2 regions of the Lysinibacillus sp. NPDC093712 genome follow, and region 1 is predicted to be linked to the other one. Evidence: riboswitches for the same ligand, from Rfam matches in the RefSeq annotation. Region 1 holds a riboswitch; the other holds the start of a gene.
What was found. A riboswitch is a leader RNA that binds a small molecule or an ion and turns the genes downstream of it on or off. The one in region 1 is predicted to bind S-adenosylmethionine.

Region 1 (5,453 bases):
TTAATGAACATAGGCACTTGGAGTAAAGTTAATCGCTCCAAGTGCTTTTTTATACCGATAAATAGAATATGACAAAAACGCAACAGAAAGTAAAATAATATGACAAATATTACAGTTATATAAAGGATGCATAAAAAGGGTTTTTTGTTAAAGTGGCAGGGTACATACATAGTAAGCCTTACAAAATTAGGAGGAATTGAACATGATGAATGAACAAAACCCGAAAATTGAAGTTGCACATACGAGAGAAGAGATGTTTCATATTTTAAAATGTATGCGCATGGAAGGTTATAACACAGATGAAATTCATATTATTTCTAGAGAAGCACACGAAATTGATGATGTGAAATCAAATGTTGATGTGAAAACGCATGAGGCAGGTAATTGGCTCGACCAAATTAAATCATGGTTTACAGGTGAAACTGCTGTCACTGAGGGTTTAAAACGATTTGATCTTACAGAGGGCCAAACAGCTTATTACGCTCAGCTTGTAGAAGAAGGAAACATCGTATTATATGCAGAGCATAATGATGTAAATCCTACAACATCTACACTAATCGCAGATTCAAAACGCGCTGAACTTGATCCATTCGATACACATGTAACGCCACCTCAATCTATTGTTGATGAGACACCAGCACAACGCGAAGAGCGACTAAAAGCTGAAGAGCAAATGAATGAAGCTGAACAAATGAGAAGATATTTATAAAGGTAAAGAGGCTAGAATTTAACTAGCTTGCAGACAGGCAAAAAGTGAAATGGTATGCACTCCATTCACTTTTTGCTGTTTTTTTATTACAGTGTCCGTTGAAGCGTTAAATAAAAAAGACCCTGAGAAATTACATTTCAGGATCTTCGTATAATTAATGCATCACTTTTTCTTGTTCATGTTTTCGCATAAATCGAAGAACATGAAGTTGCTCTAATTGAGCGACAAGATTACCAATTAAAATAAAGCTTCCACCGATAAGTAATTTTACCGTTAGTCCTTCGCCGATGAACATCATCGCAAACATCGCTGCAAAAATAGGTTCTAATGAGAAAATGAGTCCTGTATGTGTAGCAGAAGTGTACTGTTGTGCAACAGTTTGGCCAACGAAGCAAAATGCACTACAGATAATACCAAGCCCTAAAATCGCAATCCATGAAGTAGTTGAATTCGGAAGTGTTGGTGCTTCAAAAAGTAGTGTTAAAACAAGCGCATAAATTCCAGCAAAACCGAGCTGGTAAATACCATAAGAAATCGATTCTACGCTACGTGTAAAATTACCGTTTAACAGTAAATAAATCGAATAACATAATGCCGCGATTGCAACTAATATATCGCCCATTTGAAATGTAAAAGAATGTTGAATAGTTAATACTGTAATACCAATCATCGTGCAAATAATAGCAAAACTTACTGCTTTTGATGGCAACTTTTTCTCGATAAAGCTACTGAAAATGGGCACTAAGACTACTGTAAGGCTTAAAATAAATCCTGCATTTGAAACAGAAGTTGTCTCTAATCCAAATAAGCTAAGTGCAAAGACAATGAATAACAGAAAACCTTGAATAGCTGCGTATTTCAATGTTTTAAAATTGACCTTTATCATACGTTTATAAAAAATAATGCCTGCTGCCAAAAATGCGATGATACAGCGTAACGCTACCACATTAAATACAGCTAATGTTTCAAGTCCCATTACCATAAACGTATAAGATAATCCCCAAAACATTGTAACTATGACCATTAATAAATTTGCTTTCCCTTGATTACTCATTTTGCACCTTCTATCTCTGTGTACTAAAACAGTTTCATACTAAAATTTACTATATATCTTGTATTGTGATTAGTAAAACGAATGTTTATAATGAGTAATATTAAAAAAATTCATGTATATATGAGGGAATGTGAATGAGTTTAGTCAAATATGAGATTTTAAATAAAGTTGCAGAAGTTTCCAGCTTTACGAAAGCTGCGGACGCTCTTGGATTAACCCAATCGGCAGTTAGTCATGCTGTTTCCAGCTTAGAGAAGGAATGTGGATTTGCCCTTATTCATCGAAGTCGAACAGGTGTGACATTAACGAGCGAGGGCCAAACAATGCTTCGGGCTATGCGAAATGTTCTTGATGCAGACGAATTATTACAACAAGAAGCGGCACATATTTTAGGGGTAACCCGAGGGAAATTACGAATCGGTGTTATCTCTAGTATTTCTTCCAACTGGATGCCAGAAATTATTCGTATTATGGACAATCAGTTTCCAGGTATTCAAGTAGAGTTACGTGAAGGGGACTATTATGAAATTGAACAGTGGCTACAAAGTGGCGAAGTTGATGCTGGATTTTTAAATGGTCAAAAATCGGAGCAATTTCAATTTATCGAATTGGTGCAAGACCCACTTCTATGTATAGTCTCGGATCAAAGCTCTCTCTATAATCGTCCAGAAATTGATATTGCTGAACTAGAAGACATGCCTTTTATAATGACATCGTATCGAGGAACTAATGATGTAAAAGTAATTTTAGAGCAGTACCATGTTAAACCGAATATTCGATTTGAGCTATCGGAGGAGGTTGGGATTATTTCGATGATTTCACACCATTTAGGCATTACTATTTTGCCTCGATTAGTGATTAACCGATTACCGTCCTCATTAAAGGCTATCCCACTAAAGCAAGGTGGTTATCGTACGATAGGGCTAGCGATGAAACATCAAGCCTCACCGGTAACAAAAAAGTTTGCGGAAATTTTAAGTGTGTGGCTAAAAGAACAAAATAAGAAATAGGTTATTTAAGCTTTTTACGTTAAAATAGAACATGTAGATTGGTTATCAATTAGTTATTAGTTTGAAAAGAAAAGGTGAGTGTGAGTGGGGACATTACAAGGAAAAACCGTACTCATTACAAGTGGGGGAACACTTGAAAAATGGGATCGCGTGCGAGGGCATACGAATTTATCGAAGGGGTCAATGGGCTGTTATTTGGCTGAAGCAGCTCTAGCCGCAGGTGCGGACGTCATCTATATGCATGGCTATTTTGCGCAACTGCCGATTAATCAACATAAAATGCGTACAGTACGCTTTGAAGGTATTGAAGATTTAGGTGACAAGGTTCGCCATGCTGTGCAGGAGGAACAAGTAGATATCGTTATTATGGCAGCGGCAGGTTCCGATTGGGTTATTGATAAAGTTTACGACCAATCGGGGAATCTAATGGAAGGTGCAGGGAAGATGCCGTCGGACGAGCCCCCTGTGATTCATTTTAAAAAGGCACCAAAAGTGTTAGGACAAATAAAGGGCTGGCAACCAAATGTCACGTTAGTAGGATTTAAGCTAGAGGCAACAGATGATGAGGAGTTTTTACTGTCGCGTGCACGTCTTCGTATGGAGACAGCGAATGCGCAATTCATGGTTGCTAATAGCTCGCAATCACTTTACGGCGGACAAGAGCCACATTGGATTGTGCCTGCACAAGGACAACCTATCAAAGTCATTGGTAAACAAGAAACTGCAAAAGTGTTAATGGAATACTTACAAAGCGAATAAAGAGAAGCTGTGTAGAATATATAATTCTGCACAGCTTTTTTATGTTTTGAACATTCATACTAATGCTTTCAAGATCTTAAGATTGGATTTCAAGAAAATTTAGAGCAGTAAAAATATACCTTTTTTCTCTATTGCATAGTATTCAACTAGGTTTTATAATATTTATATTGACAATAGGTTTTCTGAATTATAGAATTATTTCCAAGAAACGTAAACTCTTATCGCGAGAGGGTGGAGGAATTAGGCATAATGAAGTCTCGGCAACCGAGTTAATCGGTGCCAACTCCAGCAGAGTTATCTGAGAGATAAGGGGAGGCATCAAATCGTCTTGATGCATGGATCTCTTTTATACACAAAAGTATGAAAAAAAGAAGGGGTGTATCGTATGTCTCAACTGTCTAAGATTGATGATAAGAAATTAGAAGCTATTGCGAAGGCTATTCAAAATTTAGAATTTGGGGAAGTGCAAATTACTATTCAAGATGGTGTGATCGTACAAATAAATCGACTTGAAAAGCAAAGATTTCCTCAGAAAAAGTGAAGCTTTAAAAGAAACAGAGAAATTAACTCGGGACCAAATTTGAAGCTTTTTGTCGCATCATGGTGTCCTGAGTTAATGTGCAGCATTCATGTACTTGATTCATATTCCAATATTTTGTACGCATGTGCAGATTGTTCGTAATGTTAAATATTATTAACGTACAAACAAGAAAAGTAGGCATCTCAAAATAAAATTTGAAATACCTACTTTTTTATTATTCGTAAAAACTCGTTGGAATTTGACCAATATGCCTACGATGATAAAGCAATGGCTCCTTCTGGGCATTATCAATTTCTAAAATATGACCAATGAAAATCGTATGGTCGCCTGCGTCGATTTTTTTATATGTTTCGCATTGCAACGTAGCTAAAGTATCATGTAATATTGGTAAACCATGTAAAGAATTAGACCATTTTACTTGCGCAAATCGGTCAGGAATTTTGCTTGAAAATACCGTACATAAATGTGTTTGATCGTTCGCTAAAATATTAACAGCAAATTTATCCGTATTACTAAAAAGTGGATGCAGCTGCGATTTTTTGTCCAATGACCATAGGATAAGGAGCGGATCTATGGAAACAGATGCAAAGGAATTGACCGTTAAGCCAATCGGTTCATTCACATCGCTGTAAGCTGTGACAACTGTGACACCTGTTGGATAATTACCTAAAGCCTGTTTAAAAGCAGTTACTTTGTCCGTCATACAATCACCTCTTATTATTTTATGGAGAGTACGGGTTGTTTGTTCTTGTAGCATTTTTTCTGGTGCTATTATGGATAGCCTACAAAATAATCCAGCAACTGTAAAGCTGATTAATAACGATTATTTTAAAAAAATCATCAATTGAAAGGATTTTTTTAATGGTGATTATTACTTGGATATCCAGACTTCTATTTTATATTGTATTTTTAGTCATTAGTTTCAGTAGCAGTTATAGAGCAAGAGAGATATTAAAGGGATAGATTATTTAGTTAAAATATCTAGTTTTTAAGAGGGGAATGACTTTAACGTTAAAATTTATTTAAAATTGATAGAGATAAAATTGTATGATAAAATCTAAGCAAAAATTTTTATCGTTAATTTTCTGCATAACGGAACTATATTTACTTAATAAAAATGCTTGATTTATTGATACTTTACCTAGTGAATGAGTTAATTATTTTCAAATTACTTATGCCTAGGAGGTAGTTAGTGTTAATCGGTTGAAGGTTGTTAAATGTATTCCATCAGGACCATTATGAAATAAATGGTATACCAATACTCACGTACTAGGGATTAAAAATGAGCATATTAGACAACTATATCCAAAAAACTAATGTGAGGTGAATATATGATGGAAGTAGTAACAATTAATGAATTTGTTGTAAAAAGAATTATCG
Region 2 (5,453 bases), on a different contig from region 1:
ATTCCCATCATAAATACGAACCGAAGAGTGGTTACGTAATAATTCTTTAACCATCTATAAAGTCCCCTTTTCCCAATTAATATACCAAGAGCATATCACGATTTATAGCTAAAATCGAATCAAATCCAATATAAAAGAATGTGAACGTTTAAGATGAAACTATTTTCAAATAATTAAGACTAATACTTAATTCACTCGTAAAGTAAAATATTTTGTTAGATATAGCTTAAATGTTCTGAATAGTGTAAAATTATGTATGACGACAGGTTATTTATCTCCTGTTTTTTTACATTGGTTGGGTGTACCGATGTGAAGGACAAATAATCTAGTTGAAGTAAATAAATGTGGGATGGAGGAATAAGGAATGGATGAAAAGTTAGCAAAAAAGCTTCGTAATGAACAATTACGGAACAAAGTCGTATCAGCAGAAGAAGCAGCATCTTGGATTAAGGACGGCATGGTACTTGGTATGAGTGGGTTTACACGTGCAGGTGACGTAAAAGTGGTACCGCTTGCACTTGTTGAGAAAGCAAAAACAGAAAGCTTCAAGGTAGATGTATATACAGGTGCATCACTTGGACCTGAAGTTGACCAATACTTAGCAGAAGCTGGTGTTATTCGCAAGCGCGGGCCTTTCCAAGGAGACGCAGGCATTCGAAACATGATTAATAGTGGGGAAGTTACTTATGTTGATGCCCATTTATCACACAATGCTGAATTAGTACGTCAGGGCATTATTGGTCCGATTGACTTTGCTATTATTGAAGCTGCTGCTATTACAGAAGATGGCTTATTAATTCCTACAACTTCAGTTGGTAACTCTCCGATTTTCGTACAAGAAGCAGACCAAGTTATCATCGAGCTAAACGTAGCACAGCTTGATGCATTAGAAGGTGTGCATGATATTTTTGTTCCAGGGCCACAAGGTAAACGTGATCCAATTCCAATGCTAAATGTGTCAGATCGACTTGGTACAATTGGCATTCCACTTAATTTAGACAAAGTAAAAGGTATTGTTATTTCAGATATTTTGGATGCGCCATCAATGATTGTTCCGGCTGATGAAGAAACAGATATTATGGCAAATCATCTACTGAATTTCTTAAGAGAAGAAATTAAAGTAGGTCGTTTAACGACGAGTTTACGCCCACTACAATCAGGTGTAGGTTCAGTGGCGAATGCTGTATTATTAGGTTTCAAAGATTCCGAGTTTGAAAATTTAGAAGTTTATTCGGAAGTACTACAGGATGCTGTATTTGAATTAATGGATGCTGGAAAAGTAAGCTTTGCATCTGCTACATCTATTACCCTATCTGAAAAAGTAGGAAACCAAGTTTACGGAAATTTTGAAAAATATGCAGATAAATTAGTGTTACGACCACAGGAAATTTCTAATCACCCAGAAATTATCCGTCGACTCGGCTTGATCTCTGTAAATACAGCGCTTGAATTAGATATTTATGGGAATGTAAATTCAACTCATGTTTCTGGCACAAAGATGATGAATGGTATTGGAGGTTCTGGAGATTTTGCTCGTAACGCACGATTAGGTATTTTCGTGACAAAATCGTATGCAAAAGGTGGGAAAATTTCTAGTATCGTTCCAATGGTTTCGCATGTAGACCATACTGAACATGATGTGGATGTTATCGTAACAGAGCAGGGCGTTGCAGACTTACGAGGTCTAGCACCTAAAGAGCGTGTCGGTCTAATCATTGAAAACTGTGCACATCCTGATTATAAAGAGCAATTATGGGCTTACTTTAATGACGCAAATGAAGCAACAGGTGGTCACCATACACCGCATGATTTAGAAAAAGCACTTTCTTGGCATGTGAATTTAGCAAAGAATGGTACAATGTTAGATCCATCATTTGCAAAATAATATATTTAAAAAGTGTTAGATTGACTGCTATCGATCTAACACTTTTTGCTGTGCGTTGATGTCTACTTCACGGGTAAACGTCAGCCAAAATCGTCGCTGCCGCGCTGTCAGTTGCGTCTGAAGTTTGTACTGCTGCCGCAGGAGTCACCGTCCTCGCTACTACCAACTAGTATCCTCAAAGTTATGTCCCATCTTCTTGTTTTATGCTGATTTTTTAAAGGCAGATGTTACTTTCGGTTCTGTTCCTTGGAATAGCCTTTTAATATTTTCAATATGCAAGATGAACGCTATGCATAAAAGTAGAATGGAAATAATAGTTGGGCCAATTCCAGGTATCCATAAATAAGTTGCCGTACAAAATACAATATAAAATTCTAACACACCGACGATTAAATAGTTTGTAGCGAAAGATAAAATCACAAATAATATAAGTGCACATAAAGCAATTTTCCAATCGACAGCAAGTAAAATCCCAATAATGGAGGCAGTACCTTTGCCACCTTTAAAGCCCATATGGAATGGGAAGTTATGCCCTAAAATAACACTAGCAGCCATTGTATAGATTAAGAGCCACGTTTGTATTTCAGTGAATTGTGATGCATTAGAAGAAAAGTAGTAGATGGCACAGAGAATAGCACCGACGCCTTTGCCAATATCAATTAGTGCCACTAATAGGCCGTATTTCCAGCCAAGAGAAAGCGTTGCGTTTGAGGCACCAGCATTGCCATGACCAGTCTTTTTTAAATCTACACCCGATAGAAATTGTGCTACTTTAGATCCGTGGATACAGCCGATTAAATAACCAATGATAATAATAATAAAAAAAATAATGGCTTTTTCCATAAAAAATGCTCCTTTCATTTTTATTTTTTAATATAGTGTATGTGCTCTTATTACGTAAATTAGCAGACAGAAGTTTCAGAAAAAAATAAATTTTACTGTTGACAGAAAAAAAGTCTATGTTTATACTGTGTAACAACGATGGAAATTGAATCACATACTCTTATCAAGAGCGGCGGAGGGATAGGCCCTATGATGCCCGGCAACCAGTGAGTGACGAACTTGCTAAGGTGCTAATTCCTACAGATTCTTACTTGGATCTGGCAGATAAGGGGAGGAAAACTTGCAACCGCAACCCTCTTCTTAACTGAAGAGGGTTTTTGTTTTCTACACATAAATCCTCCTCATCTCCGGTACCATCGTAAAACCATTAAGGAGGAAGAAAATATGTCGAATTTCAAACCAGAAACATTACTATTACACGGTGGTCAAGAGCCTGATCCAGTGACGGGTTCTCGAACTGTACCAGTGTACCGTTCAACAGCTTTCGTATTTAAAGACACTGCTCATGCGCAACGTCTTTTTGCATTAGAAGAAGCGGGCAATATTTACACACGTATTACAAATCCAACTGTAGATGTTTTTGAAAAACGCATCGCTTTATTGGAAGGCGGTACAGCAGCAGTAGCACTTTCATCAGGTGCAGCAGCTATCGCATTTTCAATTTTAAATCTAGCAAGTGCAGGGGATGAAATCGTAGCAGCAAGCTCTTTATACGGAGGAACATATAACTTATTAGCAAATACCCTACCAAACTACGGTATTAAAACAATTTTTGTAGATGAAACAAACCCTGAGAACTTCCAATCTGCGATTAATGAAAACACAAAAGCAGTGTTTGCTGAAATTTACGGCAATCCAAGTTTAAAGGTTTTAGATGTAGAAGCAGTAGCAGCGATTGCACATGAAAATGGCTTGCCATTAATTATTGATAGCACATTTGCTTCACCATATGGCGCAACGCCAATCGACTTTGGTGCAGATATAGTTGTTCACTCAGCAACAAAATGGATTGGTGGTCATGGTACAACTTTAGGTGGCGTTGTTGTAGATGCTGGGAAATTTGATTGGACACAAGGTAGATTCCCTAGATTTACAGAGCCAGACACATCGTATCATGGATTGCGATATGGTATTGATACTGCAGCGGCTGCATTTGCCACAAAACTGCGTGTGCAATTACTACGTGATTTTGGTCCAACATTAAGTGCTGATGCTGCATTTAACTTACTACAAGGTTTAGAAACGCTTCATTTGCGTATTCCTAAACATAATGAGAATGCGTTAGCAGTTGCTGAATATTTACGTAACCACCCATCTGTGGAATATGTAAATTATAATGGATTAGAGGATTTTGCTTCCCATGACTTAGCGAAGAAATACTTGAAAAATGGCTTCGGTTCAGTGCTTACATTTGGCATTAAAGGTGGACGAGAAGCAGGGCGTCAGCTAATAGACAGCGTGAAACTATTCTCGCATGTAGCAAACGTTGGAGATGCAAAATCGTTAATTATTCATCCAGCATCTACAACCCATCAACAATTATCTGCAGAGGAACTAATCCAAACTGGCGTATCCGAGTCGCTCATTCGCTTATCAATCGGTTTAGAGGCAGTTGAGGATATTATTGCAGACTTAGAACAAGCAATTGCACAAGTAACACCTACTGAACAAAAAGTAGAAGCTTAACATAAATTGATAAATTAGATTCATGTCGTAGCGTTAACGTATTTTCTCATTCGAAATGCCTCATTTGGTAATGCGTGTAACGTTGCTACATCAATCATTACCTCATTCGGTAAGTTATCTGAAATTTCCTATAAATAATACCTAGTATTTTTATAAGTATTGTTGACTTGATTAAAACCATGCTATATACTAGGGATTAAGTTGAATGTTCGAATGGCTACCAACCTAGAACAATTTTAAAGAGTGTCGATGTTACGTAATTCTAAATGCCGCTACAGTTTAGGCGGTAACAATTAATTTGTTTTCATAAGTGCTCCCCCACTTTTGAATAAATATATGAAAAGAGTGTAGCTACATAGCCAGTAGCTACGCTCGCTTAAAAAACTGATCGAAAAGGAGTGTTTTAAATGGGAAATGTTTATCGTGCACAAAATGTTACAGCTTATATAATTTATGAATTAAATGAAAGTCAACATTTTGTGAACAACCTATCCATTCAAAACTTACTTTCGACAGTTGAAACAAAATGGCAACAAACTTTTGGACATAGTGCTTTTGAAGAAATCGTATATGCTAAAGAAGAAGGCTATATAGTCAAAGAAGTTTTTGAAGAGTATGAAGCTTACGGTACAAGCCATATTGCACTACCAGCGACAGAATATTATTTAAAATACGGATCGTTTCAATTAATTGAACGCACATATGCGGTACCGGACTTTACACAAGAAGAAATAAAGCTAGTGCAATCAGCTTTAGCGCAATATCGTTATCGATTATTTTTACAAGCAAGTTAACTTTCCCTTATATTTTTTAGCTCATTCTCTACTGCTATAGGGAATGAGCTTTTTGTTGCGTTTTCGTTATTTGTGAAATTAGTTACTGCTTTTCAAAAACAGCTTATTCTATAACGGGTATCTTCATACATATATAATAGAAGAAAGGCATTTCTTTTTTTATAAGAATTCGTCAAGAGTTGTTCGAAAATTATAGATTTATTAATAAAACGTATAATAAAGGCAATGAAACCGATTTCTTTTGC

Region 2: linked by a shared signal. The riboswitch ahead of ACQKNX_RS17150 (O-acetylhomoserine aminocarboxypropyltransferase/cysteine synthase family protein) and the one ahead of ACQKNX_RS02985 (YezD family protein) in region 1 are both predicted to bind S-adenosylmethionine.

The regions. Positions count from the first base shown of each region.
Region 1 is NZ_JBNNUU010000001.1:570,627-576,079, forward strand. Features, by position in the region: gene ACQKNX_RS02960 (Dps family protein) at 1-4, shown strand, start outside; gene ACQKNX_RS02965 (general stress protein) at 203-709, shown strand; gene ACQKNX_RS02970 (DMT family transporter) at 864-1,763, opposite strand; gene ACQKNX_RS02975 (LysR family transcriptional regulator) at 1,898-2,773, shown strand; gene ACQKNX_RS02980 (phosphopantothenoylcysteine decarboxylase) at 2,858-3,532, shown strand; SAM riboswitch class I at 3,748-3,844, shown strand; gene ACQKNX_RS02985 (YezD family protein) at 3,918-4,073, shown strand; gene ACQKNX_RS02990 (flavin reductase family protein) at 4,288-4,776, opposite strand; gene ACQKNX_RS02995 (hypothetical protein) at 5,405-5,453, shown strand, end outside.
Region 2 is NZ_JBNNUU010000004.1:361,952-367,404, reverse strand. Features, by position in the region: gene chrR (class II chromate reductase ChrR) at 1-54, opposite strand, end outside; gene ACQKNX_RS17160 (succinate CoA transferase) at 365-1,885, shown strand; gene ACQKNX_RS17155 (glycerol-3-phosphate acyltransferase) at 2,087-2,728, opposite strand; SAM riboswitch class I at 2,886-2,999, shown strand; gene ACQKNX_RS17150 (O-acetylhomoserine aminocarboxypropyltransferase/cysteine synthase family protein) at 3,113-4,414, shown strand; gene ACQKNX_RS17145 (hypothetical protein) at 4,822-5,208, shown strand.